Regions from separate parts of the Pseudomonas sp. GW821-FHT12A04 genome, predicted to be linked through region 2. Evidence: riboswitches for the same ligand, from Rfam matches in the RefSeq annotation. Region 2 holds a riboswitch; the other holds the start of a gene.
The links. Region 2 has a riboswitch for cobalamin ahead of cobW (cobalamin biosynthesis protein CobW). Riboswitches for the same ligand answer to the same signal wherever they lie in the genome.
Positions count from the first base shown of each region.

Region 1: another riboswitch for cobalamin. It lies ahead of cobO (cob(I)yrinic acid a,c-diamide adenosyltransferase); the one in region 2 lies ahead of cobW (cobalamin biosynthesis protein CobW).

Region 1 covers NZ_JBXAQZ010000022.1:34,608-38,012, reverse strand. Annotated here, with positions in the region: gene AC1RS8_RS26900 (cobyrinic acid a,c-diamide synthase CobB) at 1-1,203, opposite strand, end outside; gene cobO (cob(I)yrinic acid a,c-diamide adenosyltransferase) at 1,200-1,811, opposite strand; cobalamin riboswitch at 1,894-2,127, opposite strand; gene AC1RS8_RS26890 (hypothetical protein) at 2,281-2,865, shown strand; gene AC1RS8_RS26885 (PQQ-dependent sugar dehydrogenase) at 2,932-3,405, shown strand, end outside.
Region 2 covers NZ_JBXAQZ010000021.1:67,452-70,856, reverse strand. Annotated here, with positions in the region: gene AC1RS8_RS26700 (CbtA family protein) at 1-208, opposite strand, end outside; gene AC1RS8_RS26695 (CbtB domain-containing protein) at 220-411, opposite strand; cobalamin riboswitch at 533-758, opposite strand; cobalamin riboswitch at 964-1,176, shown strand; gene cobW (cobalamin biosynthesis protein CobW) at 1,280-2,350, shown strand; gene cobN (cobaltochelatase subunit CobN) at 2,354-3,405, shown strand, end outside.

The DNA.
Region 1 (3,405 bases), on a different contig from region 2:
CTCCGCTCCGCGCCCGCCGTTAGGGCTCAAGCCACGGGCAATCGGCGCCAGTTCAGTGGTGGTCAGCGAATGGTGGTAGGTGTGCCCGCGCAGCGAGCCTTCCGGCAGTTCCACCGCTTGCAAAGCCAGCGCTGCGAGGCGCTTTTGCATGACTGCATCACCGGCCAGCAAGCCAACCAGTTCGGCGCGAGTGCCTTCGACATCGGTCAGGGAGTCGAGCAGATACAGCATGCCGCCACACTCGGCGAGCAACGGTTTGCCTGCCTGGTGGTGGGCGCGGATCGCATCGAGCATCGCGGTGTTTTGCGCCAGCGCAACATGATGCAGTTCCGGGTAGCCGCCCGGCAGATACAGGCTGTCCGCCTGCGGCAACGCACGGTCGCGGATCGGCGAGAAGAATGACAACTCGGCGCCCATCGCCCGCAGCAGATCCAGGCTCGCGCCATAGGTGAACGCAAAGGCTTCATCGCGGGCGACGGCAATGCGTACACCGGCCAGCAGCGGTTCGGCCGCGATGACATCAGGGGCGGCGAATTCGACTGCCGGTGGCAGCGCGACCTCGCAACTGCTGGCCAGGGCATCGGCTGCCGCGTCGAGGCGCAGGTCGAGATCGTTCAACTCACTGGCCTGCACCAGCCCCAGGTGCCGGCTCGGCAGTTCGATCCCGGTTTCCCGGGACAGCGCGCCGTACCAGCGCAAACCTTCAGTCAGGCTGCCTTCAAGCAGTTGCGCGTGGCGCAGCGTGCCGACACGATTGGCCAGCACGCCGGCGAATGGCAAGTCCGGCTGATAACGCGCCAGCCCCAGGGCCAATGCGCCAAAGGTCTGGGCCATGGCGGTGCCATCGATCACCCCCAGCACCGGCACACCGAAATGCCGCGCCAAATCGGCGCTCGACGGCGTACCGTCGAACAACCCCATGACGCCTTCGATCAGGATCAGGTCGGCTTCAGCGGCGGCTTCCCACAGCAACCGGCGACTCTCCTGCTCGCCGACCATCCACATGTCCAGCTGATACACTGGCGCACCGCTGGCGCGCTCGAGGATCATCGGATCGAGAAAGTCGGGCCCGCACTTGAACACTCGGACCTTGCGCCCCTGATTGCGATGCAATCGGGCCAGTGCCGCGGTGACGGTGGTCTTGCCCTGGCCAGAGGCCGGCGCGGCAATCAGTACCGCCGGACAGTGCCGAGGCTGACTCACAATTCGACGCCTTTCTGCGCTTTGATCCCGGCTTGAAAGGCGTGCTTGATCACGCCCATTTCGGTGACGGTGTCAGCCATCTCGATCATCTCCGGCTTGGCGGCACGACCGGTGACCACCACGTGTTGCATCGGCGGTCGGGCCTGCAAGTCGCTGAGCACCTGATCGAGATCGAGGTAGCCGTGCTTGAGGGCGATGTTCAGCTCATCGAGCACCACCAGACCGATGGATGGATCGCGCAGCAGTTGCTGCGACACCGCCCAGGCGGCTTCGGCGGCGGCGATGTCGCGCTGGCGGTCCTGGGTTTCCCAGGTAAAGCCTTCGCCCATCACATGAAAACGCACCTGCTCGGGAAAGCGCCGGAAGAACAACTCCTCCCCCGTACTGTTGCGGCCCTTGATGAACTGCACCACGCCGCATTGCATGCCGTGCCCCATGGCGCGGGCAAGCATGCCGAAGGCCGAACTGCTCTTGCCCTTGCCGTTGCCGGTCAGCACCAGCAGCAGGCCACACTCGTTCGGGGAATTGGCGATGCGCTCGTCGATCACGGCTTTTTTGCGCTGCATGCGCGCCAGGTGGCGTTCGTCACGATCGGGGGTATCAGTCATGGGGGAGCTCTCCGTTTAGGCAGGAATAACGGCGGGCGGGCACAAGAATAGAAGGCAACAAGCCTGGCATCGCCCACCGTGATGCCGCTGGATGAATCAGGCCGGTCTCCGGGCTCATGAGTGGCCGCGGGGCCAGACCGTGCGCCTTCCCGCATCAAATCGACACAGTGGCATCACACACAGTTTTCACTCATTTACCGTTGCGGGGGCAGCGCCGGAATTGCGGGCCTTCGACCAACAGAAGGACTCACTCACCGGCTTCCCTGTTTCACTCTGTCGACCCAAGCCACAGAGCACCTGAAACAAGCCGCGAAGGTTAGAGGGTTGGGGGTGGAGCGTCAATTAAAGCCGGGAGGCCATCGACCGAATAACTGCCATCAATCAATAAACTGACGTCAATCTTGTGCCACGCTCCCAGCGGTGATATCAAAGAGCCACAAACTCACAACACAACAACAAGGGTGAGCCCATGCAAGGCATGATCATCAGCAATCCAAAGCTGGAATTCCTGCGCCCGGTGCTCGAACGCTGGTTCGAATGCATCGACCGTTACAACGCCGTCCGCGGTGATGGCGACACACCGTACTGGCACGACGAGAAGGCCAATCTCGGACTGCTGTCTGCCGCCGCCTGGATGGCCGAGATGGTCACGCTGCAACAGACGCCCACCCGCAAGCAGACCGAAGAAGGCGAACGCAACAGCCGCGCCGACCTGCTCCTGGCTTCACCCGAAACCCGCGCCTACATCCAGACCAGCCAGCGCTGGCCACGGGTCAACAGCCTCAACCTGACCCAGGCCCTGCTCGACATCGCCAGCGATGCCAAGCGCCTGAGCCACGCCAGCGACCTGAAACTCGGCTGCCTGTTCGTCGCCCCGCAAAAAGCCCAGCAGGGCGCCACACCGGAAGAGCTCCAGGACATGGTCGATGACCTGCAAAAAGAACTCAGCTGCGCTGTCGCCTGGTATTTCCCCTATGCCTACCGCAAGTTGCGCAACGAAGCCGGCAACTATCACCCCGGCATTGCAGTGCTGTTCAAGGAAGCACGTGGCTAAGGGTTGAACCATCGGACGACAACGCGCCTCTATGATTAGAACAAGGCACTCATAGGGAAGACCCGCATGCGCACGCCCCCGCTCGTTCTCGTTATCGCGTTCTGCGGAGGGCTCGCTGCTTGTGGCGGGACCGCCCGCCTGCAAGTCTCCGACGGCACGGGTCCTTCGCCTCAACTGCCAGAACCCGACAAAACCCTGATCCCGACCGTGAACATCGCCCCGGCCATCGGCTGGCCGCAGGGTGCGAAGCCCATCGCCGCCAATGGCACCCAAGTGGCCGCTTTTGCCGAAGACCTGGATCACCCACGCTGGCTTTATGTACTGCCCAATGGCGATGTGCTGGTCGCGGAAACCAATGCACCCCCCAAACCCGAAGACGGCAAAGGCATTCGCGGCTGGATCATGAAGAAATTCATGGGGCGTGCCGGAGCCAGGGTGCCCAGCGCCAACCGCATCACCTTGCTGCGCGACAAGGACCACGATGGGGTCGCGGAAACCCGCACGGTGTTTCTGCAAAACCTCAACTCGCCCTTCGGCATG
Region 2 (3,405 bases):
CTTCCGGCTCCCAGGCTTGTGCATCATGAGTGTGAGCAGCCATCGCACCGTCGGCGTGTTCATGCATTTCAACAGCGGCCGGTTCGGCTTTTTCGTAGGTCTCGGCCTGCAAAATCAGCGGGGCGACCCAGAAACTTTGCAGCAGGGTCAGCAACAGGGCGGCCAGCAGCCCGGTGAAACCTGCGGTTTGCGCAATACGCTTGATCATGTCGACAGCTCTCAATGGCACGGGAACGCGGAGCTGTGGCGGGTATCGTGGGCGGCGTTGTGCACCGCTTCGATGTGCGAGAAACCGGCGAAATACACAAGGCACGCGCCCAGGATCGACGCGCAGACGGCGGCGGCCAAACGTTGGGTCAGGGTTGAGGTGGTGCTTGCGGCTGTGTGTTCGGCGCTGCTGATGATCGACATGGCGTTTCCCTCTGGTCTGTCAGCGGGGAATAAGAGCGCATGCAAAACCCCGCACGACCAGGCGCGCAAGGTTTCAAACAGCGCCCGCCCACCGCGGGTTTGTTGGTTCAGTGATCGTACTGGTCACTTTGTGTTGCGGGCCGGTCTCCGGGCTCACGAGGGGCAAAGGCTTGCGCCTGGACCTGAAAGCATCACCTTCCCATGCCGCAGTGGCACAGTGGATCTGACGCTTCGCTCGCTTACCGTTGCGGGGGCAGCACCGGACTGACATGGCTTAAGAGTAAAGCACATGATTCACCGGTTTCCCGTTTCACCCTGTGAAGGGCACCCGTAACAAGGTGTGTAGGAGAGCATGGGCGGGGGTTGGGCGTCAATTGGCAGGGGTTCTCAATTCGGAACCGGGTCGACCCAATCGCGAGCAAGCTCGCTCCCACATTTGACCGCATTTTTCTCAAAGAGCCCCATCCCCTGTGGGAGCGAGCTTGCTCGCGATTGGGTCGTTACAGGCGCTACAGAACTCAGCATGAACATTGACCCGCCCCAAGACCATGCGTAGCCTTGCGCTTTCGAGGTTCTTCGGCGTTTGTCGAAGCTAAGAAGGGAACGCGGTCAATGCCGCGGCTGCCCCCGCAACTGTGAACGGTGATGTTCGTTGCCACGCCACTGCTGACTCAATCCATGAGGCCGGCGGGAAGGCGCAGCGAATGCCAGGCTCAAGCCCGGCACACCGTCAGCCAGGAGACCTGCCTCGTCACAGATTCTCACTTTCAACCGGGCGGGGTGATCCGGTGGCGAACTCTTCAGGCACGCGCGTGCGCGTTGCCGGTCGTCGTCCCGTATGCCCGCCAGCTTAGCCATAGGGCATCCGATGAAAACACTGGCCAAACTCCCCGTCACCATCGTCACCGGCTTTCTCGGCTCGGGTAAAACCACGCTGCTGCGCCACATGCTCGACAACGCCCAGGGTCGCCGCATCGCGGTGATCGTCAACGAATTTGGTGAGTTGGGCATCGACGGCGAAATCCTCAAGCAATGCTCCATCGGTTGCACCGAAGAAGAAGCCAACGGCCGTGTCTATGAACTGGCCAACGGCTGCCTGTGCTGCACCGTCCAGGAAGAATTCTTCCCGGTGATGCGCGAACTGGTGGCCCGTCGCGGCGATCTGGACCACATTCTCATCGAAACGTCCGGTCTGGCATTGCCCAAGCCGCTGGTGCAGGCCTTCCAGTGGCCGGAAATCCGCAGTGCCTGCACGGTGGATGCGGTAATCACCGTGGTCGACAGCCCGGCCGTGGCCGCCGGCACCTTCGCCGCGTTCCCGGATCAGGTCGACGCCCAGCGCAAACTCGACCCGAACCTGGACCACGAATCGCCGCTGCACGAACTGTTCGCCGACCAATTGGCCAGCGCTGACCTGGTGATCCTCAACAAAACCGACCTGATCAACCCGACGGACCTGGCCCGTGTGCGCCTGGAAGTCGCCGAAGAGTTGCCGCCAGCGGTGAAAATCATCGAAGCCAGCAGTGGTCGCCTGCCGCTGGACGTGCTGATCGGCCTCGGTGTCGGCTCCGAAGAACACATCGACAGCCGCCACAGCCACCACGACCATCATCACGATGGCGACGACGATCATGATGACCACGATCACGACGCCTTCGATTCGATCTCCATCGAACTGCCGCAAGCCGACGAAAGCCTGCTGCTGGACGCGCTGACCCAACTGGTGGTCCAGCACGGCATCCTGCGCGTCAAGGGGTTTGCGGCGATTCCGAACAAGCCGATGCGCCTGCTGATCCAGGGCGTGGGTACGCGTTTTGACAAGCATTTCGACCGCCAGTGGGGCGCCGAGGAAGCGCGAGTCACTCGCTTGGTGCTGATCGGCCAGGAACTGGACGCCACTGTTCTCGAAGCGCAATTGCGCGCCGCGCTCAGCGTGTAAGCCATGCACCTGCTCAGGACCCAGCCCGGCGGTTTCGTGTCGGATGACAACATTGCCGACCTTGGACAAACCCCCGCCGAGCTGGTGGTCCTGTGCAGCGGCGATTCCAGCCTGGCGCTGCTCGCCGAAGCGGCGCAGCAGTTGCCCGACGATTACCCGAGCGTGCGCCTGGCCAATCCGATGCAGGTGCAGAACCATGCCTCGGTTGACCTGTACGTCGATGAAGTCTTGCGCCACGCCAAGGTCATTCTGATCTCGCTGCACGGCGGAATCGCCTATTGGCGTTATGGCATCGAGCGTCTGGTCGAGCTGTCGCAGCGCGGCGTGCAACTGATTCTGGTGCCGGGTGATGATCGCCCGGACCCGGAGCTCAGCGACTTGAGCACCGTCGGTGCCGAGGATCGCGACCGGCTCTGGCAGTTTCTGCGCCAGGGCGGCATGGGCAACGCCCTCGACTTCTTCCGCTGCCTGGCCAACCGCTGGCTGGCGCGTGATTACACCTGGGGCGAACCGCAAACCCTGCCACGCACGGCGATTTACCATCCGCACAAACATTCTGCCGCACTGAGCGACTGGCAGGCCGACTGGCACGCCGATCAACCCGTGGCGGCGGTGCTGTTCTACCGCTCGCATTTGCAGGCGGCGAACACCGCGTTCATTGATGTTTTTTGCCAGCGTTTGCAGGCGGCGGGGTTGAATCCATTGCCGATTGCGCTGGCCAGCTTGAAAGAGCCCGGCTGCCTCTCGGTGGTCGAGGACTGGCTGGATGAAGTCGAAGCTTCAGTGATTCTGAACACCACTGGCTTCGCTCAATCCAGTCCGGAAGCACCCCATCTGCGCCCGTTTCGCCGCAATATCCCGGTGATCCAGGCGATTTGCGCCCAGGACAACGAACCCGGCTGGCGCGCCAGCGAACAGGGGCTTGGCCCCCGTGACCTGGCGATGCATATCGCGTTGCCTGAGCTGGACGGGCGCATCATCAGCCGTCCGATCAGCTTCAAGGACCTGGCGTGGCGCAGTGAGCGTAGTCAGTCGGATGTAGTCTGCTACCGGCC